4 regions of the Lacticaseibacillus casei DSM 20011 genome follow, and region 3 is predicted to be linked to each of the others. Evidence: predicted binding sites of a transcription regulator. Region 3 holds the regulator's gene; each other region holds the start of a gene.
The links. The regulator LexA, encoded in region 3, represses DNA repair genes until DNA is damaged. The targets are predictions, from matches to a motif close to CNAACANNTGTTNG.
Positions count from the first base shown of each region.

Region 1 (8,142 bases), 410 kb from region 3:
ACAGCAAAACGACTTTGCCGAGGTAGACGCCTTATTGCAAACCGCATTTAGCGGCAGCAAGCGCGGCTATCACGGAGAAGCAGCGTTATTCGCTGAGTTACGACGCACCGTTGATTATGATGCAGCGCTGGAAGTGGTGGCGACCATCGACGGTCATTTAGTCGGTTACGGATTGATGACTGCAGTCACCATTACGCCTGATGCCCATATGCAAGGTGTGGCCTTGGCCCCTTTGGCCGTAGCACCTGATTATCAAGGCAGTGGATTAGGGATGGCGATTGTTTCGGAGCTCGATATGCGGGCCACAGATCTACGTCGCGATTTTGTCAGCGTCATCGGCGATCGGCAGTTCTTCGGCCGCATCGGCTTTCGCAAGGCCGCAAACTATCGACTCGAGCCACCGTTTCCGATCGTGGCCGAAGACCATCTCATTAAGGAGCTGGTCCCCGGCGTTTTGGCTAGCGTGCGCGGAAAAGTCAATTACGCGCATCCTTTTTTAGCTGAAACATTGGAGTAACATCAGGCGTTAACAGTGATGAGCTGCGGTTAAAACCGCAGCTCATTTTGTCTGGCAAGAGGTGTTACTTTTTCTTGTGACTTTTGGACGTGTCGGTGACGTGGTGCGCCATATGTAATGCACCGATACAAAGTCCACCACTGATGAGCCCGCTGCCCATTAACGCGTCATCACTCAGGTGCGGCCAGTATTCGACAAACGCTATAAACGCGATGATGATTGCCACTGTCAGTAATTGCCAAGATAAATGATACGGTTGCCGCATCTTCATTCAAAAGCCCCCTCATGCTTTTCCCTTCAAAGACACCATCAGCCTACTGCAAAATAGCAGACGTTTAAAGGTTCATTGATGAAATAGGTGCAGCTATCGAGCTATAACGGAGATTACCTAAAGTGGAATTGACAGCGCTTGGCGAAGTGTTATAAGTAAAGAGAGCTTATTTTCCTGAAAACATGTCAAATCTTTTACAATTTGACGATTGCTTTTCAGAAGTGGCAATGACTGTTACAATATGAACATATTCGAACGGATGTCTGTCGGTGAGAAGCGCATACTGGCAGTCGGTTCATTTTGGGGGGATTCGCGTGAAGCAGTTTTATATTGTTGACAGTTCGATTCTTCCGGACGTGGTCGGCAAAGTGATTGCCGCGCGGGCATTGCTCCAAAATGGCGAAGTTAAACAGGTGAGCGAAGCGGTTAAGCGAGTTGGCATTTCCCGCGGCACTTATTACAAATACAAGGACTATGTGTTTTTACCAGATCATGAAATGGCATCACGTAAGGCGGTCATTTCATTGATGCTTCATCACGATCGCGGCATTTTGTCGGAAGTTTTGACTGTGATGTCACAAGCTCAAGCCAGCATTGTGACCATTAACCAGAATATTCCGATCCACAACTGGGCAAGTGTCGTTATATCATTTGATATTTCGGCGCTTCAAGGAACCCTCGATGATCTCGCTACTAAACTTGGCGGCATTCGCGGTGTCAGTGATGTGCACCTGATTTCCATTGAATAAACAGCATGTTTTTGGAGGCTTTATGAAAATAGCAATTAAATTGTTGCTCTGGGTTTTAGTCGCTGGCGTTGCTTTATTTCCAGCGTTGTTACTGATTTTGTTTGTGATTGGCCTAAGCGTCGTGATTTCCGGCGCCATGGCAGTTAGTGCTGTTGGCTTTGTTTTGAGCATCATTTTTGTCGCACTAGTGGGCTTAAGCATTATGATTCCAAGTGTTTTGCTCATTATTCGCTTCATGACTTTTCGGACGGTTAATGCGCGTTTCCGGCATGGCAATCAACGTATTGTCTTGCCAGTAAGCGTCCGGTTAACGGGTCGTTCCATTTACCACGCAATTTATGAGAACTTTAAGGCCGGACGGCGCCAAGGTAAACATTTGGTGCAGGCGTGGAGTTTTGGGTTTGAAACCTACTTCCATGAAGATCTTCAGGCTTATCTAGCGGATCAGATTCTTGCCCAGCATGGCCCCGAGATGGCTGAGGCCTTTGTGCTTGATGAACGCCACTCTTATACGATTGCCTATTAATTTGATCAATCGTCTGATGGTGGCATCGATCAATTAGTGCTAATCATGATGAAAAGTCGGTCTTGTTGTCTGAGACCGGCTTTTTTCTTGGACCCAATATTCAGTTTTTAGCTGTAGTAGGCACGCAGTCAGACTGCCAAGTAGGGCATCATTCATCAAGACGGGCACGTCGTTGAATAACTCGGTTGGTTTGCGGCCAGCGCATGTCTTCAAAGCCGACAAATTCAATGGTTAATTGCGTTTGTTTGCGTAACAAACCAAGGAAAGCCTCTAACTGGGCAAGATCATAGCCGTGCAGACTATGCAAAGGGATCGAGCGCTGCCGCTGGTCCTTGGGTTGGATGTTAAAAAAGAAGTTAAACGCTGGCGTGTAGGTCTGATTCACCAGTGAGATCCAATACCGTGTGTTTCGTTTGCGCTTAAATAGTGGCGCTAACCGTTCCACAATGATTTTAAGGTCTTTAGTCATAGCTATTGCCGCCATTGTGTCCTCCTACCAGTGATGCACGCTGAATGGCTGTGCCGCCACGCATCGCGCTTTTGGCGTACACCAACGCCTTGAAACCAAAGCGACTGCGAATCGTATCGAGTGTTCGTTCCAGATCAGTGGCCTTGATTTGGCGATCGACCGGTTCAAAAAAGTTGAGTTGTTCGCCGGTGTCAGGTGCCAGACGGGATGTGAAGACGGCAACGTTACGGATGACTTCACCATGCCAGTTCTTTCGAAAAATCTCGCGCAACGCTGCAACAATGTCGGTGTTGCGATTGGTCGGCAGAATCCGCTTTGCTTGCGTAAAGCCGGACCGACCGTCTTGCTGGCTTTCTGCATATGAAAATCCGATACCCAGTGAAAGCTCACCGGCACGTTTATGATGATGGCGTAAGCGGGCTGCGACCTGTTCACCGATTTCTTTGATGACAATTTCGATTTCGAATTGATTGCTATAGTCGCGCGGAAGCACTTGGGAATTACCGATACTTGGCTGGCGGGTCACGATGCGCTTGCTGATTTTGGTGCGATCAACGCCCCAAGCGGTTGCAAACAGCTGAGTGCCGATAATACCCATTTCCTGTTTTAAGGCATAGGGATTCGCATGGGCGAGTTCGTACATGTTCGTAATGCCCATGCGCGCTAAATGCGCTGCTGTGCGGTGACCGATACTCCAGACATCGGTCATCTCGTTAATTTTCCAGATGGTGTTCGGGACCGTCGCATACTTGATGATGCCAAGCAAATCAGGACTGTGTTTGGCATAAACATCAAGGGCAATTTTGGCTTGCACCGGGTTTTCACCGATCCCGACCGTGGTCCGCAGACCTAGCTGCTGTTGAACAGTCGATTGAATGAGCTTGGCAACTGCCTCTGGTGTTTTTCCAAACAGTCGCCAAGTATGGGTCATATCAAGGATGGATTCATCGATTGAGTAGGGCCATAAATCTTCATCGGCGACAAATTGACGAAAAATATCGTTAATGGCCAGATTTTTCTGAATGTAGAGGTTCATGCGTGGCGGAACGACAATCAGATGCGGTTCGTTGGGCAGATCGCGCTGGCGACTGACATTATTTTTGAGACCGTACATTTTTTTGGCCATAGGCGAAGTCGCTAAAATGAGTCCGCCGTTGGTGTTCTCCTGTTCAGACATCACAACTAGGATGGTTTTGAGCGGATCAAGTCCACGCTCAATGCTTTCGACTGAGGCGTAAAAGGACTTATTGTCAATCAAAAAAATGACCCGATGCGGTTCGTGTGGATAATCATAGGCCATGAAGATCACCTCTGTTTATCATTATACGAACATATGTTTGCTTAGGCAAGTTATTTATTTTTTGGGGGATGTTATAACGCGCTCTCCGGCGCAGAAGTCTGCGACCAAGGCCACTTGCACTCCGACTTCTAAGCGCGCCGACTCACGCTCAGCGCCACATAAAAACCCCTGCTGTGCATATGCACAAACAGGGGCATCAATGAAGCTATCAAAATGCAAACATCTAGCGCATGCAACCGCCCATGTGCCAGGACGAAATGCCGCGCATCATGCTGCCGTGGGCTGTTCCCATGCCACCGCCATTGTTAAAGACTTCCAAAATAAACAGGGCGGCAAAGATGGCGGCAATGACGATTAACGTGACCACTAATGGCCGCCACTTATCTGATGTCATACGATCCGCCTCCTAACGAATTAAATTCGGATACTGCCATTAGTATAACACCATGGCATCAATGACAAAGGGGATGCGGACAAATCAGTCATCGCGTTCCCATTTAATTTTGAGATTGGTTTCGATCAGATCTTCATCATCAAGTGCAAAGGGTTCAACGACACTGCCGCCATCAGACTTGGTGAATTTAATGTTGAAGACATTGCCGTCACGATAAACGACTTCCCACTTACCATTGCTTGGTGTGCCGTTATTGGCCGCTGTATAAGTGCCATCGCTATTAAAAGTGAACGTTGCCCGGTCGCCTGATTCCCAGCGCCCAACAATGCCACTGGTGGAATGATTGTCGTTGCGTTTTGACGTGTCGGAAGGATACTGGCGGGTTGTTTTCGTGACGCCATTGTCATCATAATCGTCATCGTTGTCATCGTCGTGGGTATTGCTGTCTGGATGTGAATTTTGCGATGCGGTGGTACTGGAAGATGTGGTACTGGAGGAAGCCGTTGCCGCATCTAAAGTTAAATCCGATGCTTGACCTTTTAGCGGGATCACAACTTCCCGCGTGAAATCTTTGGTTGAGCCGTCATGCGTGCCGCTGAGTTTAAGCGTGTAGACGCCTGGTAGTTGGCCGGTGATGATATATTGGCCGTCATGCGCTTTGGCTTGCGCTGGCGTGCCGTTCAAAGTGAGTGTGGCATTTTTAAGGTTGGTTTTGACGACAGCATCGGCGGTCCCTAATTTGACTTTATATTTTGGAAAAATAAGCAGCTCATGGCCTGCCTTGACAATCTGAACTGTGCCGCTGGTCGACTTAGCCATAATCATACTATGCAGAAGACTGCGATCACTGCGGTTTTTGATAAGTTGCGCAAGGGGCTTCAAATCGTCCTCGTGCAACGCCGTGCCATCGCTGGCTACCGCGACTTCCGCCATATCATCGGCATCCCCACTGGTCATTTCTTCGGCCAGCTCGGTGACTTGCCGATCCTGACTGTAATAAGTCGCACCAGCAAAATAAGCGATTCCCAGTATTAAGATCACGGCAATCCCGGTTACGAGCAGCCAGCGCCGTGGTGATCGTGGTGGGCGGCGACGTTCGGCAGTAGCCGTTGTGGAAGAAGCGATGGGTGAAGGAGTGGCAGGTGACGATTGTGAATTGGCTGCTTCTTTTTGACTTGTGCTTTGCGCCTGTTGTCGCGCAGCACGCAAATCAAAGCCGCAGTTTGGACAAAAGTCATCATCAGGGCCAATCGGTTGACCGCAGTTAGGACAAAATTTTAAAGATGCTTGCATGGATCATTCCTCCAAAGTTTTGATGAGTAGGGCAGCGATTTGATCATGCCCCTTTTGATTAGGATGAAACGTGTCGCGCGGACCATTAGCCGCAAAGTCGGGAATGGCGGTGCCAGCCGGGCCGGTTACATCATCATGGCCTTGCCAGATCGTCGCCAAGTCAGCCACCGGCACATGGTGAGAACGGCCGATCTCTTTGACAACAGCGTCAAATTGCAAATCCGCGGCGGCATACGGCCCGTTGTTCGGCGACCAAGTTGTCATGAGGATCAATTGGGCGGTGGTCTTTTCTTGCAGCGTTGTCACAATGGTTGTGAGGGCTTGGCGGTAAGCACTGAGCGCTGAGGTGGACGCGCCTCCCACAGCATCATTGGTGCCAAACTCGATCGTCACTACGTCCGGCTGCTGCGCCACTAAGCTTGACAACGCCGGGACGCCGAGATTCGTGGCAGTTTTACCGACTTCGGCAATGCCTGCCTCAGTAACGGTTTTGCCGGTTAATTGCCCCAACTGCTGAGCAAAAAGCGAAGTGAAGCGACTGGCTTTTTTATCTGCAAAAAGCCCGACAGAAAGGCTGTCGCCAAAAGGTGCATAAACCAATGTATCTTTTGAGCGAGCCTTCAATTTAGCTAACGGCGTCTTTGGTACCGATGATGCCTTCTGTGAAGCACTTACTTGGCGCGAACTTGCGGATGTCGATGCGCGACTGGATTTAGTTGCATGCCGTTGAACACCGCAACCGGCGGCCAACAGTAATAATAAAAGTCCCAACCCCACCCAAACTTTTTTCATAGAACCACCTTTTTTGAATCACTGTTTCTCTGACTGCTTTCTTTAAGTGTATCAGAGTGACCTGTCAACGCAATGAATATGCAATAACAACGAATGACGGAAATTTCAGGACAAGCGAGAATCTAAAGTAAGCATTAAATACCGCCTGTTTTGGCTGATATCGTATCTTGCCGGCACTCACGCTTAGGCCCAAAGTTTGGTACAATAGGTCAAGGAATTTTTCACTTGGTTTTTCTGAAAGGACGATTCGTTAAATGGTAATGGATGCCGCATTAAAGGGTATGAACGATAAGCAGGCTGAGGCAGTACTGGCCACCGAAGGACCGGTTTTAATTATGGCAGGTGCCGGCTCCGGCAAGACCCGGGTGTTAACGCACCGGATTGCTTATTTGGTAGAAGAAAAAAACGTTAATCCATGGAACATCCTTGCCATCACCTTCACGAATAAAGCGGCTCGTGAGATGCGTGAACGGGTAGGGAAACTCGTTGATCCCGAAATTGCCCGGGATATCTGGGTCTCGACCTTCCATGCACTTTGCGTCCGAATTTTACGGCGAGATATCGACAAACTTGGCTATAATCGCGCCTTTACAATTGCCGATCCAGCTGAACAGCTGACGTTGGTTAAACACATTCTGGCGGATTTCAATTTGGATCCCAAACGCTACGACCCCAAGTCAATCCTGGGGGCCATTTCGAATGCCAAAAATGATTTGATCGATCCGCAGACGTATGCAGACGAACAGGCTAATAGTCCCTTTACCAAAATTGTCGCGGAAGTTTATGCGGAGTATCAAAAACGGCTCCGTAGCGATCAGGCGTTGGATTTTGACGATCTGATCATGCAAACCATCGTGTTATTTGAAAAGGACAAAGAGACACTGGCGTTTTATCAACGTAAGTTCCGTTATATTCACGTTGATGAGTATCAGGATACGAACGAGGCCCAGTATCGACTCGTGCACATGCTGGCAGAAGGTTACCACAATCTTTGCGTTGTCGGGGATGCGGATCAGAGCATTTACGGCTGGCGTGGTGCCAACATGCAGAACATTTTGGATTTTAAAAAGGATTTCCCTAAGGCCCGTGTGATTTTACTTGAGCAGAATTATCGCTCCACGAAGACCATTTTAAGTGCGGCCAATGACGTGATTAAGAATAATCTGAATCGGCAGGTGAAGACGTTGTGGACCGAGAATGGCAAAGGTGACAAAATCACGTATTATCGCGCCCAAAGTGAAACTGACGAGGCGATTTTCGTCATTCGACGTATCGAAGAAGAAATGGCCGAGCATCATCGCCACTATGGTGATTTTGCGATTTTGTATCGAACAAATGCCCAGTCGCGTGCGATTGAAGAAGCATTCGTCAAGTCCAATATTCCTTACAAAATGGTAGGCGGCCACAAATTCTACGATCGTAAGGAAATTCGGGATGCGCTTGCGTATTTTCGTTTAGTTGTCAATCCTGCAGATGATATGAGCTTCACGCGGATTGTTAACGAACCTAAGCGTGGCATTGGCAATACCAGTGTCGAAAAGCTGGAAGCATTTGCCAGCCAGCACGGGTGGTCGTTGTTGGAAGCAGCAGCCAATGCCGAACTCAGTCCCATTTCTGGCAAAGCGCGCGGTAATCTGGCGAAGTTTGGCAAAATGATTCAGGAACTCGGCACCCGCCGCAAAGATTTGAATGTTACGGACATGATGCAGGCTATTCTGGATGAAAGTGGCTATCTGGATGCGTTGCGGGCAGCACACACGATGGAAGCCGATACTCGGATTGAAAACCTTGAAGAACTGCTATCGGTGACGCAAGGATTTGACGAACGCTA
Region 1 is NZ_AP012544.1:949,106-957,247, forward strand. Features, by position in the region: gene LBCZ_RS04880 (GNAT family N-acetyltransferase) at 1-517, shown strand, start outside; gene LBCZ_RS04885 (hypothetical protein) at 582-788, opposite strand; gene LBCZ_RS04890 (ACT domain-containing protein) at 1,103-1,537, shown strand; gene LBCZ_RS04895 (hypothetical protein) at 1,560-2,063, shown strand; gene LBCZ_RS04900 (hypothetical protein) at 2,212-2,547, opposite strand; gene LBCZ_RS04905 (Y-family DNA polymerase) at 2,525-3,832, opposite strand; gene LBCZ_RS16075 (hypothetical protein) at 4,056-4,226, opposite strand; gene LBCZ_RS04915 (zinc-ribbon domain-containing protein) at 4,311-5,519, opposite strand; gene LBCZ_RS04920 (SGNH/GDSL hydrolase family protein) at 5,523-6,311, opposite strand; gene pcrA (DNA helicase PcrA) at 6,566-8,142, shown strand, end outside.
Region 1: LBCZ_RS04905 (Y-family DNA polymerase) is a predicted target of LexA. The motif match lies at 3,859-3,872, and genes of this name have one in related genera.

Region 2 (8,142 bases), 860 kb from region 3:
GAGGCAAAGAGCCAATTTATTTCCGCTTTCTATAACGCGTTCGCTGGCGCAGAAGCCTACATGTAAGGACCTCGAAACCAAATGGCCAAAACCCAGCCATTTGGTTTCGAGGCCACTTACACTCCGGCTTCTAACCGCGCCAGCTCACGCTCACACCAAAAAAGCAGACCGCTGGGTGGGCGGCCTGCTGGGGGTGTCTGATCGTTTGGGGGACGATCGACGATTTCTACTTTGGAGGAGTAAAAATGAAAAAGTTGGGTTGGGGTTTTAGGAATGAGTGGGTAGCTCATTTCTATGTTTCTTATACTACAGACAGGGTGTGAATGAAATGTGAAGGCAAATGCAATATTCTATTATATCTTTGTGGTGATTGTGTTCACATTTGAATTCACCGCTTGCGTCGCCGAGGTTGGTTAGTTTGGCGGAGGGTTAATTAACGAAACAAACGTTCTTTATGCAAATCCGAACATTTCGTGTTAAACTTTTTTCAGCAGTACAAGTCGCCTTAGGGGCCAAGGTAAGTGGGGTGGTAACATGAAGAAGCAACATATCGTTGTACGGGTTCGCCGTCCGGATGGGTTGGTTTTGGACTTCCGGTTACCCAAAGATGTTACGCATGCAATTAAGGTAAGTCCGCAAACTGACTGGTTTGAGCGGCTGCGCGGTGGACTGATTGTCGCACCAATGGCGCCATACGTCGGTAAAGGGCATACCGCATTTTTCATCGGCCGGATTGAACGGGTTTATTATTCGGGAAGGCAGTTAAAACGCTTTACGCGAAGCCAGTTTCTGTTGCCAGATGTCTGGCGCGAGCAGGATTTACTTGAGAGCTTCACATTCTTGCGGCATGATCATGCATGGTTGAATCGTTTGTACATTAAAGACGATCTGCGCTATTGGTATCACGATGCGAATTCGCGCATTTTGACCAAAATCCGTGATTGGCATTGTAAAGTGGTTTATCGGCGTTTTCAAAGCGGCCGGCAAGGATTGATTCCTAATTTCTGATCGGAGCCGCAAAAATAGTAATAGGTAACAGACTATTAAAAAGCAGGTCAAGGCGCGGCCTGCTTTTTAGATACCTAATTTATAAAAAATACTGACCTGTTAGAATCGCCAGGAGAACGAGTAATCCCGGTAAAAGATTGGAGATTCGAATCTTGGTGATGTCCATGAGGTTCAAACCAATTCCTAGAATCATCAAACCGCCAATTGCGCCGATTTCGCGCAAGGACGTCGCCAACAAGGTTTTGGGGATGAACTGGACTAAGAAACTGGCTAACAGCGTGATCGTACCTTGATACAAGACCACGGGGATAGCGGAAAACATAACGCCGATGCCAAGTGAAGCGGTCATCATGATGGCCATGAAACCGTCCATGACCGCTTTTGTGTAAAGTGTTGCGTTATCACCGGACACGCCGGCCTGAATCGCACCGAGAATACTCATGGCACCGATGACGGCGATTAAAGTAGCAGTGACGAAACCTTCTGCAAAGTGACTGTTGCCTTTTGCAAAGCGCTCCTGCAACTTGAGACCAAGATGATTCATGCCGTCTTCAATATGCAGCCACTCACCCAGCAGGCCACCAAGAAACAGGCTAATGATGATGACAATGAAGCTCTTGGTCTGCAACGCCATCTGAATGCCTAGCGCAAACGTGCCAAGTCCCAGACTTTTGGTAATCGTGTCCTTGGCGTTGTCGCTAATATTGTGCAAAACCAGCCCAAGCAGACCGCCGCCGATAATGGTTAAGCCGTTGACAAAGGAACCCATGAACATCATTATTTTTCTCCACCTTGTGTGTATGATTGCCATCACTGACCGAACCATCATAGCATGTTTTCAACAGAGCGCGAACTGGCGCGTTCAGAAACCGGAGTGTAAGTGGCCTTGGGCGTGATGGCGGTTTTTGCCATTGCGCCCAAGGTCCTTACACGCAGGTTTCTGCGCCGGTGAGCGCGTTTCCGAGACGCAGCAGAGAACTCGTGGCCGCTAAACTCAAATGGCCAGGCTTTGGCCATTTGTGTCTTGAGGCCCTTACACGCAGACTCCTGCCCCAGCAAACGCTTTTCAGCCCATCAATAACAGCAGATTTTTCCCAATCGCCCGGTTGCTTCAGGTAAAATAGAAGGGAAACCAATTTGGCACGCAGAAAAATCCGTTTTGTTGAACGAAAAGCTTGCAAAAAACAAACGCATGTTCGATAATGTAACTAGTGTATTTTAAGCGTTATAGACGCGTAATTAAGGAGACAAGTATGGCGAAGAAAACGACCACAAAGAATGCAAATACAAAATCTGATACCACAGATCGCGAAACCGAATTAGAAAAGGCGCTGCAGAAAATCAAGAAGGCGTTTGGTGAAGGCGCCGTGATGAAAATGGGTGATCGGCCGGAACTGAAGGTTGATGTTGTTTCGACCGGCATTCTTTCACTGGACCTGGCGCTTGGTGTCGGCGGGTTGCCACGCGGCCGGATTGTGGAAATCTATGGTCCTGAAAGTACCGGGAAAACCACGATTGCACTGCAGACGATCGCAGAGTTGCAAAAGTCCGGCGGCAAGGCAGCTTATATTGATGCCGAAAACGCGATGGATCCAAAGTATGCGGCTGAATTGGGGGTTAACATTGACGACCTTCTGTTATCCCAGCCAAACTCGGGCGAACAGGGATTGGAAATTGCCGAAATGCTGATCGAATCTGCCGCCGTGGAAATTGTCGTGATTGATTCAGTTGCCGCTTTGGTTCCCAAGGCTGAAATCGAAGGCGCCATTGGTGACAGTCATGTCGGCTTACAAGCGCGGTTAATGTCGCAAGCACTGCGTAAAATGGCCGGGTCGATTAACAATACCAATACATTGGTCATCTTTATCAATCAGTTGCGGGAAAAAGTCGGCGTGATGTTTGGCAATCCGGAAGTCACACCGGGTGGACGCGCTTTGAAGTTCTATGCCTCGGTTCGTATTGAGGTTAAAAAAGGCCAGCAAGTCAAAGATGGCAAAGATGTGATCGGTTTTGCCAGCAAGCTGAAGGTTACCAAAAACAAGGTGGCACCACCATTTAAGACGGTTGAAACCACGATGTCATTTGGCCATGGGATTGAGCACAACACCGACATGATCAACTTAGTGACGGAAAAAGACAGTAAGTTTGATGTCATCACCAAGTCAGGATCCTGGTATAACTACGGCAAAGAGCGTTTAGGCCAAGGACTTGTGAACGCCTCCCATTATCTGGATGAACATCCGGAAATTTCTAAGGAAATCGAAGCCAAAATCCGTGAACAGGCCGCACCTAAGAAGCCTGAAGAAACGGACGACGACAAGAAGGATGCTAAAAAAGACGTCAAGTCAACTGACGAAGCCAAGACTGAAAAGCCAGCTGAGGCCGATGAAAAGCAGGATGACAAGAAAGATGATCCATCAAGCTTTGGCGTTGATCGGTTAGTTTAAGCATCACGTTGATTATTTTCGAAAAGTTATCGGTCCACAACAAAAGGCTCGCTGCCAAAACGCAGCGAGCCTTTTTTGGGGTGATGATCGGATGGGGGCCAATCATCTTTTTCTTTGGAGGAGAAAAATGAAAATTAGGTTGGGGTTTAGGAATGAGTGGGTGGCTCATTTCTATGGTGCCAATACTACTGGCAAAGTATGACGAAAATGTGATGGTTACTTTGTCATTTTGTAAAGTTTACCGCCTAAGCAACACGATTCGTCAGGGAACTAAGCCCGCTCGGCAACCAAAGTAGGCTGGTGCAATGCCATTTTCAAAGCATCGCCTAATGCCTTGATACCGGTGTCAATTTGATCTAAGGTCGGGCCGGTGAAGTTGAGCCGGGCGCCGTTGACTTGCGCGGAGGTCGCATATAGATTGGCCGATGGCACATAGGAGATGTTGTTTTCCGGCAATAGATGCTGCTTCATGAAGGCACCCATGTCAAAACCAGCCGGCATGGTGAGCCATAGGAAGAAGCCACCGTCAGGATTGTTGAAGTGGGCTTCAGCCGGCATGTAGCGGGTCATGGCGGCGACCATCGCATCCTTCTTCTCCCGGTAGCGATCCTGAATCTGCTTGATGTGCGCATCCAGATCGTTTTCTTCCATGTAATCATTGATGCCGTGCATGGTCAGGTTGCTGGATTCCAGGTCGCTGCCGCCTTTTAATGCGATCAGCTCTTTCAAAAGTTCCGGTGCAGCAACTAACCAGCCCATTCGCAAGCTAGGTGAGAGGATCTTGCTGAAGCTGCCGAGATAGATGACGCGGCCTTCTGTATCCATTGATTTGATGGTAGGCAGTGGCTTGCCATCATAGCGAAGATCACGGTAAGGATTGTCTTCGAGGATCATTACGTCGTATTGATTGGCAAGGCGAATCATGGCCTTCCGCTTGGCAAGCGACATCACGATGCCGGTTGGATTTTGAAAATCCGGTACCGTGTAGATGAACTTGACGGAACGGCTCATCAAGACTCGTTGCAAAGCGTTGATGTCAATGCCATCGTCCTGCATCGGCACTTCGTAATAAGTTGGCTGATAAGCATTAAACGCAGCCAAGGCGCCTAAGTAGGTTGGCGCTTCAACCACCAGACCGTCGCCAGGATCAAGCATTAACCGCGCGACCAGATCGATGCCTTGCTGGGCACCTTGCGTCATCATGATATCGGCAGCACGTGTCCGCATACCGGTGGCTCGCAGCCGCGCCGCAATCTTTTCCTGTAATGGCAGGTAGCCTTGAGTGCTGGCGTATTGCAGCAATTCGGTATCGCCGCTGGTAAAACTGTGCTTAAAAGCGCGGTTGAGCTGCTGAGTCGGGAACAGGCTGCGATCCGGATAACCGCCGGCAAAGGAAATCACATTCGGGCCGGAAGCCGCGAACAGATCCTCTAAGCCTGATTTACCGGTTTTTTGTGTACGTTTTGCGAATTTCATGATGAAAATCCCCCTTTGGTATCGATGCAAGAAGCGGCGCGATACCTTCGTCGCGCTGGTTCAAAAATCCGATCAACGCTTTCTTATTGACACTAGTGTAAAACGGCTCGTATGATTGAGTAAAGCTCAACTATTTCAGGTTAAGTTGAATATTGTTCATGCTAAAAAGAACGAACACGCTTGGCGATTGATGTGACGGGATTTGTCTTGCTGAAGTGACAAGCGCTGTCACTTCAGCTTCGCGGTGAAAGGGAAGAAAAAATATCACGGGTAATTTTTCGTATGAGGTTTTTAGCAAGGTCGTTGAACGCGGCACACTGGCGCAAGCGGCGGCGGAATTAAATGTCACACCGAGTGCGGTCAGCCACAGCATCAGCCAACTGGAAAGCGAGCTAGGCTTTCCGCTGCTGATTCGCAATCGCACCGGCGTGACCCTAACCGAAGACGGTGCGCAGGTGTTGCCGATTATTCAAAGTATTCAAAATCTTGAGGAGCAACTGTCACAGGTTGCCGATAACATCAATGGCGTCAATACCGGGCGCATTCGCATCGGCGCGTTTTCGTCGGTGTCCACGAATTGGCTGCCCACGATTATTCAGCGGTTTAAAAAGCGGTATCCGCACATTGAAATCAGCGTGGTTCAAGGGACCTTCAATCGCATTGTGGATGCCGTTCGATTGGGGACGGCTGATCTGGGATTTTCATCACTGCCGGTTGGCCCGGGGGTGGTCGTGGAGCCGTTGTTGAAAGATCCGATTTACTGTATCACGCCGAAAAGCTTCAAACCCAAGAATGGTAAAACAGTGACGCAGGCGGATGTCGAAAAGCGGAACTTTATTCTTCAACAAATCGACTACGACCGCGATACCAAGCGCGCTTTGGACCGTTATCATGTGTCGACAAACACCATCAACTACTCAATTGATGACCAAAGTATTTTATCAATGGTTGAGTCGGGCTTGGGGCTTGGCATTTTACCCAAACTGGCCTTGCAGAAGTTGGTGGGGGATGTTAATGTTTATCCGTTTTCTGAACCATTTTCCCGGACGTTATGTTTGGTGATTAATCCGACCATTAAAAAATCACCTTCTGTCCAAAAGATGCAGCAGGTGATTAACGGATTCTTAGCGGAGACCTATGGAGAAGCTTTTTTAGGCCATCAAGGGTAAAATAGTCAGGAGCGATCATCGAGCCGATCCATGGTTTGGTTTAATGCCTCATCAACGCGATTGTTGTTATGATTGGTCGCATGGCCCTTCACTTTATGAAATGTCACGTGATCGAAGCGATTGATTTGATGCAGCAGTGCCTGCCATAGCTCCGCGTTTTTAACCGGCTTGCCGTGATTGCGCCAGCCGTTTTGCTGCCACTTGACCCACCAGCGCTGTTGCATGGTGTTGATCACGTATGCGGAATCGGAGTAAACGTCGACCGGAATATCGGTGCGCTTGATCGCTTTTAATCCTTGAATCACCGCCATAATTTCCATATAATTATTGGTTCGGCCGTAATCGCCTTCAGAGAGCATTTTCTCATGCTTCCCATAGATCAGTAACGCCGCCCACGCGCTTTTATCGGTGGGACGGACTGAGCCACCTGCGTGATTGCCGGTGTTGCGATTGCCGCCGTCTGTATAAAGTACAATTGATTCAGCCATCTTGTCCTCGCTTTCTAACTACCTATTGTAGGGGAACGGGTTGCAGATGGCTATCCTTGATCATTTTCGAAAAAAGATTGAAAAGAGGCTGCTGCATGAATCGTTATCTTATCGCACTGGATTTGGATGGTACGACCTTGAACGCTGATGGCCAGTTGAGCGCTGGCACGATCGCTGTTTTGCAGGCGGCGCAGGCAGCAGGTCATTTGGTGGTCATTGCCACTGGCCGCCCGGATGCGATTTCCGAACAATTTTATGATGCTTTGAAGCTGCAAAGGCCGATGATCAATTTTAACGGTGCCTTGATTCACATGCCGCACCGCCACTGGCAGTATGAAAAGGAAGTCACAATTCCGATTCCGGTTGCCTTGTCTTTGCGCCAGTTGAAGCAAGAGTTTGCGTTTAAGGTCATGGTGGCAGAAGGCAAGCGCTTGTTGGTGGCGGATCGGCCATACGCCAACATCCCGTTTTTACCGGATCGCCTGCATCCTGATGCGTTGTTGGATGAGCAGGGGTTGCGGCAGGCGCCGATTTCGGTCACCATGTTTATGGAAGCCAAGATCTTTAAACCGGTTGCCGCGCAGGTTGCGGCGTTGTATCCGCATCTGGCGGCCAAGACCTGGGGCGCCTGGAGCGGGGAGTACACGGCATTGGAAGTCACCAGCCGCAATACGAGTAAATCCCGGGCATTGGCTTATGTGGCGGGATGTTACGGCATTGATCAGTCGCATATCATTGCGTTTGGCGACGATATGAATGATTTGGATATGCTGCAATTTGCTGGTCATGGGGTGGCCATGAAAAATGCGCGCCCAGCCATTCTTGCAGCGGCGGACGCGCATACGCCAAGTGATAACGAACACGATGGCGTTGCGGATTATTTAGCGGATTACCTGAAACTGGCTTAGGGACAAGTCAGCAAGAGAAATGGAATTAGGGGATTATTATCATGACAACGCTTTATCTTGTCCGTCACGGGCAAACCGAATTTAATGTTCAAAAACGGGTTCAGGGAATGGTTGATTCTGCCTTAACCGCCAAAGGCATTGCGGATGCCAAAGCATTGGGATTAGGGTTTAAGACAGCAGGCATTCGATTTGATGCGGCATTTGCGAGTGATTTGACCCGCGCAATCGACACGGCGCATTTTATTTTAAGCGGGCTAGATGAACCGTTGCCGGTCACAACGCTGATGGGCTTACGTGAAGAAAATTATGGCAAGTTTGAAGGGCAGCTGGCGAATGATTTTTCATTAGCGACCATGGGTGTTGCCAATTTTCACAAAGCCTTGGCCAATCGCGAAATCACTTTGGCGCAAACGGCTGATGCGGCGTTTGCGGCTAATATGGATCAGCATCCGAATACTGCCGAGACGAATCGCATGGTTCAGGAACGGCTCAATCGGACTTTGCGCGCAATTGCCGTGGAAGCCGAGACAAAAGATTGGCAGCGCGTTTTGGTGGTGACCCACGGAACCGCTGCGTTGATGTGGTTGAATTACATCCACTACAACATTGATGGACGGGAAATGCTCGACAATGCCAGTGTGACCAA
Region 2 is NZ_AP012544.1:2,602,942-2,611,083, reverse strand. Features, by position in the region: gene LBCZ_RS12585 (DUF7679 family protein) at 535-1,008, shown strand; gene LBCZ_RS12580 (DUF554 domain-containing protein) at 1,088-1,786, opposite strand; gene recA (recombinase RecA) at 2,262-3,455, shown strand; gene LBCZ_RS12570 (aminotransferase-like domain-containing protein) at 3,726-4,931, opposite strand; gene LBCZ_RS16430 (hypothetical protein) at 5,062-5,355, opposite strand; gene LBCZ_RS12565 (LysR family transcriptional regulator) at 5,249-6,100, shown strand; gene LBCZ_RS12560 (ribonuclease H family protein) at 6,106-6,588, opposite strand; gene LBCZ_RS12555 (Cof-type HAD-IIB family hydrolase) at 6,684-7,496, shown strand; gene LBCZ_RS12550 (histidine phosphatase family protein) at 7,538-8,142, shown strand, end outside.
Region 2: recA (recombinase RecA) is a predicted target of LexA. The motif match lies at 2,194-2,207, and genes of this name have one in related genera.

Region 3 (8,142 bases):
GCACCTTGTGTGGCAACGCAGTAGTCGAAGTCAGTTTTGGCAAACATGTACTCGTAGTCAAAACTGGCCGCTTTGTCTTTGACAACGGCCAGATCAAGACCGCTTTGGGGACCGACAATGCAGCCGATGTGGCCAAAAGCACGAATTAACTGACTAGCGGTGGCAAGATACGGTTCCGGATGATAAAGCAAGGCAACGCCGTCAACGGTTTGAACGCCAGCCTGGCGAACCTGATTCACAAGATCTTTATGATAATCAAGTGGCGTTGCGACACCGTGAGTCCGCAACCAGTCATGATTTTTAGGACTGCTAGTTGCCAAAACATTTAACCCGCTCCATCGCGCCAGTTGACTCAGCATCGAACCGACGCCACCGGCACCGTTAATGATCAACAAATGCTGGCCTTTGTTGGCATTATATTCCGGGATGAAGCCCATTTTTTCAAAAAGCAGTTCCCACGCGGTCAAACCGACAAGCGGCAGTGCTGCGAGATCAGCGGTGGGTGCTTGTTTTGGCGCTAATGCGATCAGATCGGCGTCAACTGCCTGAAATTGTTGATCACTGCCGGGCTTGCGGGTAGTTCCGGCATAGATGACGCGATCGCCAACGTGGAAGGCAGTGACGGCAGAGCCAATTTGGGTAATGGTACCGACTGCATCATACCCAAGAATCTGTGGCGTTTTTTGTCGTGGTGCGGTTTGGCGGCGTTTGGTGTCAACCGGATTAACCGAGACCCCAGCCACTTGTACAATGACTTCATTGGGTTCCGGTGTTGGTACTGGTAGCGTGAAGCTTTGAAAGCTGTTGGGTTCAGTAATGGGTAGGCCTTCAGTGAAGCCGATGGCAATATTTTTTGGCATCTGAATTGTCCTTTCGTTTGATCGGTTATCTGTTGCTATTGTAACCTTTTTATTAAGAGAGTTGGAAATGCAGTGGTTATTTGGTAAAATGTGCAGGATATTGTAGAAAATGCGTTCGCAGTCGCAGAAATCTACATGTAAGGACCTCAAGCCTAAATGGCCACAGCCCAGCCATTTAGGCTTGAGGCCACTTACACTCCGATTTCTAAACGCTCCTGCCCACGCTCTCATAAAAAAGAACGTTCAATGACGAAGGAGGCAGCTCGTGAAAAAATTGAGTACAAAGCGTGAATTGATCGGCCTGATCGTTGTTTTGGTTTTGGCAGCGGCAGGCTTTGCATTCTTCGCGTGGTATACGATGCGGCCGGATGATGTCATTGGTACCATTGCAACGATTAGTTTCGGCATTGTTTTGGCTGCCTTGATTGGTATTGCGTTATTTTTGGATGCGGCGGCGACAACTCGGTGGCGCCGATTCTGGGTAGATCTTTTGTTTGCGGCGCTGATGTTGGCGCTCATCGACTACTTCTTCCTCGATACGACAACGCCGTGGCAGATGCTGATCGCCGGTGCCGGATTGGCATTAGCACTGGTTGCACTGCTGGCCATTAGAAAATTAGATGAATAAACGGGCTTTGTCCCGGCTGATCAATGATAAAAACGCCTCGGAAAATTTCCGAAGCGTTTTTTAAGTGGCAGCAATGGTTAGTTCGCGATTAGTTCATCCGCTGCACAGTAACCGGGACTGTTTTAGGAAGTACTTTTGTCAATTCAGTCATCAGGTTCTGAAGACTTGCCTGAAACGTTAGCCGGACCATGCGGCGCTTACTAAGGGCGAAAACCGCAACGACCAATTCCTGGCCATTAGGCAGACTGACAGGTGTCAACGTGATACTGGACATGTTGGTGTACGGAATAACCCGGGCCAGCAACCCATTTGCAATGAGTCGCGTTGGGGCCAAGCCACCTGTGCCCGCCATAATGGACAACACTAGGAAGATTGAAATGAACACAATGTACGGCATGTTGTTAACGCGGGTTGTCATGAACCAAAAACCAAGCAACACCGCCCAAACAAGTTGCGAAACCGCATAGCGTGAGGCAAAATTAATTTTGTGTTGCCAATATAGATAATAACCAGCGAGGGCTAACAACACGATGTCTAAGCCGATCAGTAAGACATTAAAACTATTCATGAGAGACTCCTTTTTGATCAACGTCATCAGTCGGGCTGTCGGTTTCATACAAACCGGAAACCTGCTGGTACCAACTGAAGAATCGGGTCACGACAATTTTCAAAACGGCAAAACCCGGGATGCCGAGAATAACCCCGACTAAACCGAAGAGATTGCCGGCCGTGAGCAAGACCACCACGATGGTAATGGGATGCAATTCGAGCTTGCTGCCCATTACCAGTGGTGAAATAAGTTGCGTTTCAATTAACCATTCAATGAAGAAAACGATAATGACCGCCAGAATCATTTTTGGCGACGTCAACGCGCCCATGATAAGTGGCGGGATCATTGCCAGTGCCGAACCAAAGTAAGGAATTAGGTTCAATGGGCAAGCCAACAAGCCGAAAATTAAGCCATAACGCAGGCCAATCACCGAATAACCGATCATGAACATGATGGCCACGCACAGCGCGACCGTGATTTGGCCCTGAACATATGAACCGACTTTTTCATTCATCTCGTGCAGCATTTGTTTCACGGATCCACGGAACTTGGTGGGGATAATATGCAGCACCATCGGCGTGAACTTGTCGCCGTCTTTAAGCATGAAGAAGAGAATGATCGGTGCTGTCGAAATCGTGATGACAACATTGCCGACAATGCCAATCAGATTTTGCAGCTGCGAGATAGTACCGGTGACGAAAGCACCTTGCTTGCCGGTGAAGAATGTTTGGACTTCGCTGGCGATGTTGTTGAGGTCATGTTGCGATAAAACATTTTGCTTATCATTCAAGTCATCCAGCCATTTACCGATTTCCGTAAAAATTTGCGGTGCCGAATCGACAATGCTGGTAATTTGGTTGCTTACCGCCGGAATGAAGCGCAATAGCCCCCAGACGAGAAGACCGATCAAAACGACGAATAGTAACGCAATCGCCCAACCGCGATGCAGCCCGGTTTTCTCAAGGCGATTAATGATCGGAACTGTCAGATAGAAGAGAATGCCGGCAAAAATGAACGGCGGCGCGATGATACCGAGAAAATCGACCACAGGCTGGAACACCCAAGCAATTTTGGTAAAAACAAAGATAACCAGCAGGGCCAAAAGCAGGTCAATTAAGAAGACCATGAACTTGTTGTTGATGAAGCGGCGGTAGAACCATGAGTCGGTACGTTTCACAGGTGATCCTCCTCTAAGGACGTTAAAGGTTATGACGCGATTTAATCAGCGGTGTCATTGGTAACCTTTACAAAAGACGACAAGTTGAGCATGAGATCTGTGGTGAACCAAGAAAGCTTCGACGTGCAGTTGCCGTTTTTTACAAGTCAGCTGATTGCACACGAGTCATTTTTTTCGAAGTTTCTACCCGCCAGACGTCGGATGCTTCTGTATAACAATGATACTAGACTAGCCATGATTTTTCGAGGCTAGGGTTAACTAAAATGGTTCGAAGAAGGTATCGGCGCCGTTACAATAAATTTACAAAAACACCGATTAGCCGTTACAAATATTAAAAATGCCTAAATAATGGCATCAAATGTAAATTTTACATATACAAAAGCTTTACAAATAAAAAAAATCAGGTATGATAAAGTCACAACCAAAACGGTGAGTCAATGTCGGTTTTACCGATACGGAGAGGAGTGACCCCATATGAATTTACTTCGCGGGGCTAAATGGACATTAATAACTCTGACCCTGGTCGCAACATTGCTGTTATTTAGCAACTATGCGACGGCCGGCATCTTGTTGATGGCTCTGGATATTTTCCTAAGCTTCTTCTATGCAGTCATCAAGAGCAGATGTGATCGGCGTCAGATGCATAAGATGCCATTATTGCATAACTAATTTGATGAAATGATCCGCAGCCATGATGACTGCGGATTTTTTCGGGTAACGACGGCGAAAATGATTGCAAACGTTCGTTCGGTTTGGTATGCTGAGTGTAACAAATGAGAACGGAGCGGTGAGCGGATGCCAACACAAGCGAGTCAAAAACGTTGGAAACAGATTTTACAAACCATCTATGACGCGATCGAGGATCATGGGTATCCACCCACAGTTCGCGAGATCGGCAAGTCAGTTGGCCTTAGTTCTTCCAGTACCGTTGCAGCATACTTAGAAAAACTGCTGGCGGCCGGATTGATCGCTAAAGACCCGTCTAAGCCGCGAACAATCGAAGTGACTGCAGCAGGGCGCGATTTTATCGGCGTGCAGGCGGAAGGTATTCCGATTGTCGGTACCGTTGCGGCCGGGGTACCGATTACTGCCATTGAGAATATCGATGACTATTTTCCGGTGCCGGATGACCTACCATACTCGGCTGATGAGCTGTTCATGCTTCGGGTTCAAGGCAGTTCCATGATCAAGATCGGCATCCTTGATGGCGATCAGATTATTGTGAAGAAGCAAAACGACGCCGAAAATGGGCAGATTGTCGTGGCAATGACTGAAGAAGATGAAGCCACCGTCAAGCGCTTTTACAAAGAAAAGAACGGTATTCGCCTTCATCCGGAAAATGATGATATGGAAGACATGTTTTTCCCGGATGTGACGATTCTCGGCATTGTTGTGAGTTTGTATCGTCCTGCGCTTGTATAAGTGCTACTAATAAAGCCAGCTAAAAAAGCATTTGCCGCGTACATTCAATCGAGTGTGCGTGGCAAATGCTTTTTTTTGTTGAGCTGACAGTTGCTGCCATCAAGGATGGTTAAGCTGATCAAGATCATCTTTTGGTACCTTTTTGTAAAATGGACCATCCGGAAGCTGCTTCAATAATCCTTTTTTGGTAAGTTGGAATTGAACCGTGTTGCTGGTGGCCTGTGGTTGGGCTTTGCCGGTGAAGGTGAAGATTCGCCCTTTTAAAGTCAGTTGGGCCGCAAAAATACCCTGATCCTTACTTTCAAAATCGCCGTCTTGGTTCGACAGCGTTTCGAGGTAATAGCCACTGGTTGACGACAACACGCGAATCGCTTTCTTTTGATCATCCTGCTGGACAAATGCGTGACCGACCAAGGTGGACAAGGTTGCTTTAGGCACGGCCTTTTTTGCCTTTTTCCGGGATTTTACCGGCTTTGATGCCTGTTCACTGGTGGCTGATCGCGTTGATGATGATTTGGCAGTCGGCGTGCCTTGAGAACAACCACTCAGGATAAGTAATAACATGAGCCAAACTAATTTTTTCAATGGCGATCTCCTAGTGAATGAATTGAATGCAGGTCATGACGATGGGAATGACGATCATGGAGAGAAGCGTGGTTTCCGTGACCATGATCGCAGCATAGTCAGCGTCGGCGTCATAAAGTTTGGCAACAACCGGCGCATTGGTCATGACCGGCATGCAGGATTGCAGGATGAAGATTTGCTTCATCAGCGTCGGAACCGGGGCAAAGGCGACCAGTGCTGTCATCAACAGTGGGGCGAAAAGAAAGCGGCCGCTGAAGATGCCGAGTGCTTCCTTGCTGAGGCGCAGTTGGCTCCACCCAGCTTCGTGTAAGGCAATGCCGATAAAGAACATGGAGCCTGGAACCGTCAAATCGCCGATATAAGTCAGATCAGACATCAAAAAAGCCGGCAACTTGATATTCAGTAAAACCAACACAATTCCCAGCATGAAACCCAGTAAAGGCGGGGAGAAAACCTTCCCCAAAGCCTTTTTAAGGTTAAAGCGGGCTGGTTTGGGGCCATCGCCTTGAATAAGGTAGACGCCGATGGTCCAAAAAATCGTCGTGTTGGCCATGTAATAGACCAAGACATAAGGTAAACTGCGAGGACCGAACAAGGCCAAGTTAACTGGCAGGCCGATAAAGACCGTGTTGGAGTTGAAAAACATGGACTTAAAGGTGCCTTTTCGCGACTTTGGAACCTTTAACAGGTAACACACCAAAAAGGACAACGCGAAAAGCATCATCATGGACAAGACCGGAAACAACAAGTTTGGGAGTAACCGCAGCAGCATGTCAGCCGTGAATTTCGATGCGATGGTCACGATCATATACGCTGGCAGGGCGACCTGGGTGACAACTTTGGCAATTACCTTGCTCGAATGGTTATTAAACCAGCCACGTACGGTCAAAAAATAGCCGAGAATGATCAAAATGAGAATTTCCAAAACGCCAAAGACGCTTGAGATAAATGCGGTCAAATACTAACACTTCCTTATAAATTATTTTGGCCGCCGTAACGTAAAAGTTTGACCAAGTTCGGCATAAGTAGGACCGGCGAGACGGGCTACCGGTGCTAAAGCGGCAGGATTAACGTGTAAGCTTGGCAAATCAAGCACCGTATCGGCAAAGTGGAACTGTCGAATTTCCAGAATAAATAGATCGGTGATGATCACCCCGGCACGATCACGAATCGGTACATATTGGTAAAGTTGCGTTTCAAAGCGAATACGCGCGGCTTGCAGCCCGGGTACCTGAATCTCGGTACTGGCCACTAATGGCAGATCAATTAAGTTCAATTCACTTTGATCAGGGGTTAATCGGGCCGCAGTTTGATTCATCGCTTTGGTGAGATCAATGCTGACCATGTGGACAACTGCCTCATGACGGGCCAAAAGATTCGCCGCCGTGTCTTTTGGCTGCTGGCCGTCCCGCAAGATCGACACAGATAGTAATGGCAGCTGATTAGAAATGCCGGTTGTGAATGAAAATGGTGCAAGATTGATAACGCCGGCCGTGCTTTGTGTCGTGATCCACGCGATGGGGCGGGGAATGATGCTGCCAGACAGCAGTTTGTATTGCTCGCGAGGTGATAGCTTATTGGCAGATAAGTTGATCATAATAGCCTCCGATGGCTGGTGAATAAGAATCATGAAAATGGTGGGAGACCTAAAAGGCACGCCATGACTGCAAGTTTAGCGCAGGCGCGGGGTGGCGTCAAAAGCAGTGCGTTTTGCCTTGTTAGATGACCATGACGTGTTGACGAAAAAAGCAGTGTTAGAGATGAATGTGATCTCAAACACTGCTCGATCGAAACGTTTAGCCAGTTAATTTGTCTTTCATTGCGATTGACTGCTGGAAGAAGAGCTGACCTGTTGAGCCGGGGAAGGTGCTTGGCTACTGGGTTCGCTGTTCGGTGTTGTCTGGCCGTTATTGCCAGCACCATTATTATTTGATGTGCCATTATTACCAATACTACCACCGGTCTGACTGGTGCTATTGCCTTGGCTGTGCTCACTTTCTACACTCGGTGCAGTAGAAGGTGTTGGCGTTACGGGAACTCTTGAAGATGGTTCGCTGTATTGCGATGGTTGATAAGTTGACGTTTCACTCGTCGCTGAGCTTGATTCAGAGCTTGAAGCGGTCTGCTTCGTCTTGAAATCATCAAGGCTAAGAAGCTTCTTCTTTGACCGTTGCAACGGCAGGCTGGTTGTTAGGTAACGATAATTGTGCGGTGTTTTGCCTTTTAAGGTGATACTGTTGTTGAGCTCCTTTTTCAAGGCCTTCGTGTAATTATGCACAGTGCCGGTTGCCCCTTCTGCGGCATATTCGACCGTTGTTGTCGGCTGATTGTGCTTGTAAGTTTTCGCACTGGCATACGTATAAACATTGGCGTGCTCCGAGCTGAGCGTTAACTTGCCTTTTTTCTGTTTGACATCGCCAGTATCGTTAATAATTTGCGGTTGGCTTCCCGCGTCAAGAATGATTAAGCGCGTATAGGTTTTTGACGAGGTTAACTTCACATAAACCGTCAGATCATGGTGATCGCCATTCGTATCCGTGACATCTCCGGAAGCGGTGTAAGTGCCACTTTTAAATGAGCGGGTGACCGTTGATGAAATGGAAATGCTGGTGGCGGAAGACGAAGCTGTCGGTCCTTGAACCTTGGCGCCGCGCAACACCAGCCAAACGAAAACGCCGATGAAAATAACGACCGCACCAATGCCGGTTAATGTGAGGTAAAGCCTCCTTCGATTCTTTCGAATACGTTCACGTCGCATGAAATGCCTCCTGAAATATGGTGAAAGCCTTTCCCCAATATTAGGGTAAGCAGGTTTGAAACACAAGCAGAATTAAAAAGGCTGCCGGCAAGCAACTTGCCTGGCGCCTTTTGACTGGTTAAAACGAAACTGCCAGCCACTTGATATCAAGTGCAGCCAAAT
Region 3 is NZ_AP012544.1:542,156-550,297, forward strand. Features, by position in the region: gene LBCZ_RS02615 (zinc-binding alcohol dehydrogenase family protein) at 1-860, opposite strand, end outside; gene LBCZ_RS02620 (hypothetical protein) at 1,126-1,488, shown strand; gene LBCZ_RS02625 (hypothetical protein) at 1,577-2,056, opposite strand; gene LBCZ_RS02630 (AI-2E family transporter) at 2,049-3,215, opposite strand; gene LBCZ_RS02635 (hypothetical protein) at 3,690-3,884, shown strand; gene lexA (transcriptional repressor LexA) at 4,011-4,637, shown strand; gene LBCZ_RS02645 (hypothetical protein) at 4,737-5,201, opposite strand; gene LBCZ_RS02650 (AEC family transporter) at 5,233-6,180, opposite strand; gene LBCZ_RS02655 (flavin reductase family protein) at 6,202-6,819, opposite strand; gene LBCZ_RS02660 (hypothetical protein) at 7,039-7,980, opposite strand.

Region 4 (8,142 bases), 1.2 Mb from region 3:
TTGCCAGTCCCAGTGCGTGCGGGCAGGCAATGATGAAAACGGTGACCATGCGTTCAAAGGCAATTGCCGCTCCATCTGATAGCCAAATGAAGAATGCCAGAATACCGACTGCTAATGCTGCGTAGAAAAGCCAGCCAGCAACTTTGTCGGCCATCCCTTCTGCCTTACTCTTATTGGCTTGCGCACTTTGAACCAGCTTCATCACTTGCGACAGGTAGCCGCTTTCACCAGTACCGGTGACTTTGATTTCAATGACGCCATCACCATTGACTGATCCACCAATGACCCGATCACCTTCAGCTTTATGAATGGCTTTGGCTTCACCAGTAACTAGGGATTCATTCACACTACTGCTACCACTGACGATCTGGCCATCAGCCGGCATCTGTTCACCTGCCAGGACGCGCAAACGCGTGCCGACCTGAACTTCTGCTAACGGCATGTCCATCACGTGATCGCCATGCACGACATGCGCTTGGCTTGGCAGCAACGCCGCGAGTTTCTCGACGGCATTGCCCGCTGCCATGACCGCATTCATTTCAATCCAGTGACCTAACAGCATGATCACGATCAATGTTGCCAGTTCCCAGAAGAAATCCATGACCATACCATTCGGCGCGATAAAATGATTCATCACAAACGCGTAAAGTGAATAACCATAAGCAACGGTAATGCCCATTGCAATCAGCGTCATCATCGCTGGCTGCCGCTGTTGCAATTCGGATTTAGCTCCGGTCAAAAATGGCCAGCCACCATAGAAGAACAGAAATGACGATAAAATCAGAACCAGCCAGTCAGATCCGGGAAATACGATCGGTAGTTGCAAAGCCCCTAGATGGATATTCATCCCCATAAACTGGGAAAGCAACAGTACTGGAATCATCACAATCAGGCTGACCCAGAACTTTTGCTTGAGATTGCCCATATGCATCATATGACCACCACCGTGATCCATGTCCATATGCGACATATCGCCGTGATGCATATCCATATGGCTCATGTCACCATGGCTCATATGCATGTCGCCATGATTCATTTGCCCATGAGCCATAGCGCCTTGGTCCATGGCCATGGTTTCCATACCATCTTGATGCCCCATCTGGTCATGATCCATTGGCATATCCGCCATATCATCATGTTGCATCTCACTGGTTTTTCCAGTCGTTCCGTTTGCATGTTTCATCTTACTATCCTTCATGAACTTCCTCCTTACACCCTTCTGGCAAGCAATTGCAGCTGACCGTTGTCGGTGCATCCGGCAGTTTAGCTGTCAATGTTTGTTGTAGGTCGTTGATGTCTTGTTTTGATAAAGTAACGTGCGTTATCAAGTGATCCAAGGTCTTACCTATTTTCATCTGGCATAAATGGCTAAACAACTCGCTCGCTGCTGCATCCATGGATGCTTGTCCGCCCACCGTAGCATGGTACAAAAATTCACGACCTTGTTTTTCCGTTACAAGTGCGCCTTTTTTAACCAAGCGTCCTAAAAAGGTTTTGGTAGTTGCAACCTTCCAGCCCATCTTATCCGCCAAAATAGCGGCAAGCGTGCTGCTTTTTAAAGGTCCGAGTGTCCAAATAATACGCATGACCTCCCATTCCGATTGGGAGATGTCGACTGTTGGTGTTTCCATAATTGGCCTCCGTTTACACTTGTAATCTTTCAACACTTATAATTTACAACTGTAAACGATGAATGTCAATATCAATTTTTTGATTTTATTTGGAAGTGCCTGCGCATCCTGAAAAAATGGACATACAAATAGGCACCGCGACAAGGAACTGTCACAGTGCCTATTTCGTTAATGCTATTCGCCAAAATCAGGCTTTACCGCTGATTGTTTTCTTCAGGCTTTGACCGCATGGAAACCAATGTCAGTGCGATAATCCAAAACCCCTTGGATACTTTCCATGGCCTTTTTAGCCTTCATAATAGCTTCAGAAAGAGTTGATGCCGCCTCTACGACCGAGAAAATTCGGCCTGAACTGCTAACCCAGCCGTTTTCCGTCTGGTTAACGCCTGCTGGCAACCAGGTGCCAATCGGCCAGTCTTTTGGCACAATCACCGGGACCTGCTTTAATCCTGAACCGGGATAATCCGGATTCACCGCAACAAAGCACGCGTAAGCTTGGCCATTTAACTTCAAATCAGGTTGTTGACCATTCAACAAATCCGTTACCAACTGATAAAAATCATTTTCGATCTGAGGTAACAGCACCTGTGTTTCCGGATCACCAAAGCGCATGTTGTATTCCAGAATTTTAGGACCATCAGCGGTAAAAATCAGGCCGATATACATCACGCCTTGCCCACTGAGGCCGTCCTCCTGCATCCCCGCCAACGTCGTATCAACTAATGCCTCAGCTGCCTTTACTTGCTCGGTAGTAAACTGTGGTAGCGGGCTAATGGCGCCCATGCCACCGGTGTTAGGACCACGATCGGCGGCGAAACGGCGTTTATGATCCTGTGATAATGGTAAAATCACGCGGTTTTGACCGTTGAAAAGCGCCATTACCGATGCTTCTTCGCCGTCAAGGTATTGTTCAATAAGCACCGTTGCATCTGGGTGCCCCTCGTAAAGTCGATCAATTGCATCGTCCAAGGCAGCAGCGTCTTGGGCAATGATGACCCCTTTTCCGGCGGCAAGGCCATCTTTTTTAAGAACGATTGGCAATCCCATCAGCGTCGCCTCGGCATGGGCTTCCAGTGCGCTGTGGACGGTTTTGCTGGCAGCGGTCGGAAGATGGTGGCGATGCATAAAGTCTTTGGCAAACGTCTTACTGGATTCGAGTTGGGCGAGTTTTTTCGTCACGCCAAAAGTTGGCTGATGAGCTTCTTGAAAAGCATCGACAATGCCAGCCGCCAAGGGTACTTCAGGACCGACAAACGTCAAATCAATCTGATGATCCCGGGCAAACTGAATCAGTTCCGGCACTTCGGCTTCTTTTATACCGATTGGCTCAACGCCTAAAAGCGTCATAGCCGGATTACCGGGTGCCACATAGACGTGGTCAACTTGTGGCGACTGATTGAATTTTAGCGCAAGGGCACTTTCTCTGGCACCGCCGCCAATGACAAGAACATTTTTCATAGAACCTCCTCGCGCGTATGGGCGCATATTTGTGGGTGATGAGGGTGGCATTTACGCGTTTGCTGGCGTAAAAATTTTGTGTGAGGGTGTTGAGCATAAATGACCTAAGACCGACACTGCAGCTTTCTGATGCCAAAACGCGTTCACTGGCACAGAAGTCTGCGTATAAGGACATCTAGCCCTAAATGGCAAAGACCAGCACTGTAGCTTTCTGACGCCAAAACGCGTTCGCCAGCCCAGAAACCTGCGTGTAAGGACCTTGACCGCAATGGCCCAAGACCTGCACTGCAGCTTTCTGGCGCCAAAACGCGTTCGCTGGCGCAGAAGTCTACGTATAAGGACCTTAGGCGTAATGGCCAAGTTCGGGCCATCACGCCTAAGGCCACTTATACTCCGACTTCTAACCGCGCCAGCTCACGCTCTCCGCTCTTAATGCCTAAAGTGCCGCACACCCGTTGTTACCATGGCGATGCCGTATTCATCTGCTTTAGCGATGGAGTCTTTGTCGCGGATGCTGCCGCCTGGTTGGATGATGGCTTTGATGTCGTGTTTCGCGGCGTAATCGACGCAATCGTCCATTGGGAAGAAGGCGTCACTGGCCATGACGGCGCCGGCAAAGTTTTCGTTTTGTTGCGCCTCGGTCAATGCCAATTCGACTGACCCGATCCGATTCATTTGACCGGCACCAATGCCTAACGTCTGATCTGCCTGGGCCACCACAATCGCATTGCTCTTCACGTGTTTAACCACGGTTTGCGCAAACGCCAAAGCTTTTAACTGATCAGCAGTCGGTTGCACCTTGGTTACAACGGTCATGTCCGCTGGGGTTTCCGTCTTATCATCGCGCGTCTGTACCAGTAGGCCGCCAAAAATTGAAACCGTTTCGGTGCCCAGTTCTTCTGGCACATCGGCCGTATTAATCGTCAACAGACGTACATTCTTCTTCTTGGCCAAAATCTCGTAGGCATCATTATCAAATGCCGGAGCCATAATAATTTCAAGAAAGAGCTTGTGCATTTTTTCGGCCGTTGCTAAGTCTACCCGGCGATTTAGCGCGATAATGCCACCGAAGATCGACATCGGATCTGCCGCATACGCCTTGTCCCATGCAGCTTCGATCGTTTCGCCCAAGCCAATGCCACAAGGATTCATATGTTTAACTGCCACAACAGCCGGCTGCTTGAATTCACGCAACATCGCCAAAGCCGCATCAGCATCCTTGATGTTGTTATAAGAAAGCTCTTTGCCATGCAACTGCTTGGCAGCCGCCAGACTCGTCGGATCAGGATTCGGTTCAACATAAAATGCTGCTTTTTGATGACTATTTTCTCCGTAGCGCAGGTCTTGGCGCTTGTGGTAAGTCGGGGTGAATTGCTCCGGAAATGGTTCTGAATCTAAGTAATGAACGATTTGGGCATCATAAGCCGCCGTTACTGCAAAAACCTTGGCTGCCAGTTTCTGCCGCAACGCCGCATCATCTTGATCAAGGCCGGTCAAAACCGCTGAATAATCAGCCGGGTCAACCACCGCCCAGACACTATCGCTATTTTTAGCTGCGGCACGCAAAGCAGAAGGCCCACCGATGTCGATTTGCTCGATAGCTTCGGCGCGGGTCACGTCCGGCCGTTTAATGGTTTCGGCAAATGGGTACAGATTCACACACACCACGTCAATCGGCTGGATATGATGATCGGCCAACGCCTGCACATGCTTGGGATCATCCCGGCGCGCCAGGATACCGGCATGAATTTTAGGATGCAGTGTCTTAACCCGGCCATCAAGCATCTCCGGAAAACCGGTCACATCTTCAACACTGGTCACAGCCACACCTGCATCGGACAGTTCACGATGCGTCCCGCCAGTTGAAATCAGTTCAAAGCCCCGTTCAATCAATCCCTTAGCAAAAGGTACCAAACCGGTTTTATCAGAGACACTTAACAATGCTCGTTTCACTTAAATCGCTCCTTCTTGAATGAGTTTCTTGACAGTTTCCGGAAAAGTGTGATGCTCCTGACGGTGAATGGCGGCTTCCAATTCGGCTAATGTCATGCCGGGCAGTACCCGGACAGGATCCTGGGCAATGATTTCGCCAGTATCAATCCCCGCATCGACATAATGGACGGTCACGCCGGTTACTTTCACGCCATAATCAAAGGCATCCTTAATCCCTTGGCGCCCGGGAAAGCTTGGCAACAGTGCCGGATGCAGGTTGATAATGCGCCGAGGAAATGCATCTAACAAGGTCGGACCGATAATGCGCATGTAGCCAGCCAGAATCAACGCGTCGACTGGCGGAAGCGCCGTCAAAATGTGAGCTTCGGCTGCCGCTTTATCGGCATAGTCCTTGAAATTCACGACAATGGTTGGAATCTGATGATGAGCTGCTTTGCGAATCACCGGGGCACGTGCCCGATCACAAACCACCACCACAATACGAAAATTGCTATCCTGCGTCTGCGAAGCCTCAAACAATGCTTCAAAATTGGTTCCGTTCCCTGATGCAAAAACAGCTAATGCTTTCATTCGCCTGCCACCTGCCAGTGAATCTTTTCCGCTGGGTCTGCAACAACTTCGCCGATCACTTTACTGCTTGGCAAGGCCGTCTGGACTGCGGAAACCGATTCCTTAGCGACTACCAAAATCATACCGATGCCAAGATTAAAGGTCATCCGCATCGTGCTTTCACTCAAATGACCGGCATGTTGCAGACGATCAAAAAGTTCCGGCCGTCGCCATGCTTGCGGATCAACGTGGGCACTTAAGCCATCAGGGATCACTCGTGGCAGATTCTCGGTAATCCCGCCGCCGGTAATGTGCGCTGCCGCATGAATCAAACCCTGTTGCATCAGCGGCAACACCTGCTTGACATAGATCAGCGTTGGCCGCATGAGCGCTTGCATCATTTCCGAGCCGTCTTCAAGTGTCTGACTGCCTAAATCGGTTTCGGCCAATAATTTCCGCACCAACGAATAGCCATTGCTATGGACACCGGAACTTGGTAAGCCAATTAACACATCACCTGCAGCGACATTCTGCGGCAATCTTTTTGGTGCCGAAACGACGCCAACCGCAAAGCCGGCTAAATCATAGTGATGTTGCGGGTACATATCCGGCATCTCAGCGGTTTCACCACCGATAAGCGCCATCTCGGCCTGTTGGCAACCGAACGCAATCCCGCGAACCACGGACTCGGCACGCGCCACATCCAAATGATCCACTGCCATGTAATCAAGGAAAAACAATGGCTGTGCGCCTGAAGCAAGCAAGTCATTGGCCACCATCGCCACCAAATCAATGCCAACCGTTTCATGCGCATCGCACTGCAAGGCCAACAGCAACTTGGTTCCAACCCCATCCGTGGCGCTGATTAAAGTCGGCTGCGGGACAGACGGCAACCGATATGCCGCCGCAAAGCCACCAACACTAGCTAACACATTTTCATTCGTTGTTTCCTTGGCTAACGCGGCAATTCGTTGCACCGCTTCGTCACCGGCTTTAATATCAACGCCGGCGTCTTTGTAATCTGTCATGCGCTAACCTCCGCAACATTAACTTTGAGTGACGCAACTTCTTTATTCAGGTCGGATTCATAATCGTCAAGCGGCGTCGGATATTTTCCGGTGAAATAAGCGACGCATAACCCACCATTCGGAGCCGTGGTCGGCAAGCCGACACTATCCTCCAACCCCTGTGTCGATAAGAAACCAAGTGACTCCACATTCAGCAAATCTCGCATTTCCGGAACCGTGTGATTGGCCGCAAACAACTCGCTGGTGGTTTGAAAATCAATGCCATAAAAGCATGGGAACCGCAACGGCGGACTGGCGATGCGCAGGTGAACCTCCGCAGCTCCGGCTTCTTTTAGTAATCTCACGATTTGTTTGGAAGTGGTTCCGCGCACAATCGAATCATCGACCAAAACGATCCGCTTCCCGGCAACGACCGGTTTGATGACGCTCAACTTCATTTTGACGCTTTTTTCACGCAATGCCTGTGTCGGTTGAATGAATGTCCGCGCCACATACTGGCTCTTGACCAGCCCCATTTCGTAAGGAATACCACTGGCCTTGGCATAGCCAATCGCGGCTGACAATGATGAATTAGGCACACCGACAACAATATCGGCGTCGGCCGGTTGTTCCTTGGCCAAACGTTCACCCATGCGTACGCGCGCCTGGTGAACGTTGATGCCATGAATGTCAGAATCCGGACGGGCAAAGTAGATATATTCCATTGAGCAAACGGCCAGCGTGGTATCTGTCGTGAAATGATCAAGGTGCAACCCGGCGTCGTCAATTGTAATTAATTCACCGGGTTGAACATCGCGAACAAAGTCGGCGCCAACCGCATCTAAGGCAGCCGTTTCACTGCAAACGATGTACCCACCATCTGGCATGACACCAACCACCATCGGTCGAAAGCCATGGGGATCAACGGCTGCATACAAGCCATGCTCGGTCAGCAAAACAAATGCAAAACCGCCGTGAACTTCATTCAGCGCGGTTTTTAATTGAACCAACCAAGGCTTGCCGACCTGGCGACGAATCAAATGCATGAGCACTTCGGTATCCGAAGTCGATTGAAAAATGGCACCTTGATCTTCAAGTTCCCGCCGCAAGCTAATCGCATTGGTCAAATTGCCATTGTGCGCTAAAGCGATTGACTCATCAGAAAACCGGAAAAGCAACGGTTGGATATTTTCAAGTACGCGGCCACCTGCTGTTGAATAGCGGACATGGCCCAAAGCTGCCCGCCCCATCAATGGCCGTAATTGATCGGTGTTGGTAAACACTTCACTCAGCAGTCCCAAACCATAATGGCGCCGCATGCCTTCTTTGGTAAGGCCGACGATGCCGGCGCCTTCCTGTCCCCGATGTTGCAGCGTGTGCATGCCTAGATGGGTAATACTGGCAGCGTTGGGATTACCCCAAATACCAAAGACGCCGCATTCTTCATTTAAGCCTTTTGGTTCATGTACCATGGGAGTGCCTCCTCAAATGCAGTTTGAAGCTGGCTCAAGGCCACCGAAAATTGATGACTGACCGTTGTGACG
Region 4 is NZ_AP012544.1:1,694,262-1,702,403, forward strand. Features, by position in the region: gene LBCZ_RS08390 (heavy metal translocating P-type ATPase) at 1-1,198, opposite strand, end outside; gene LBCZ_RS08395 (CopY/TcrY family copper transport repressor) at 1,188-1,631, opposite strand; gene purD (phosphoribosylamine--glycine ligase) at 1,845-3,089, opposite strand; gene purH (bifunctional phosphoribosylaminoimidazolecarboxamide formyltransferase/IMP cyclohydrolase) at 3,519-5,042, opposite strand; gene purN (phosphoribosylglycinamide formyltransferase) at 5,043-5,612, opposite strand; gene purM (phosphoribosylformylglycinamidine cyclo-ligase) at 5,609-6,619, opposite strand; gene purF (amidophosphoribosyltransferase) at 6,616-8,070, opposite strand; gene purL (phosphoribosylformylglycinamidine synthase subunit PurL) at 8,046-8,142, opposite strand, start outside.
Region 4: purD (phosphoribosylamine--glycine ligase) is a predicted target of LexA. The motif match lies at 3,307-3,320, and genes of this name have one in related genera.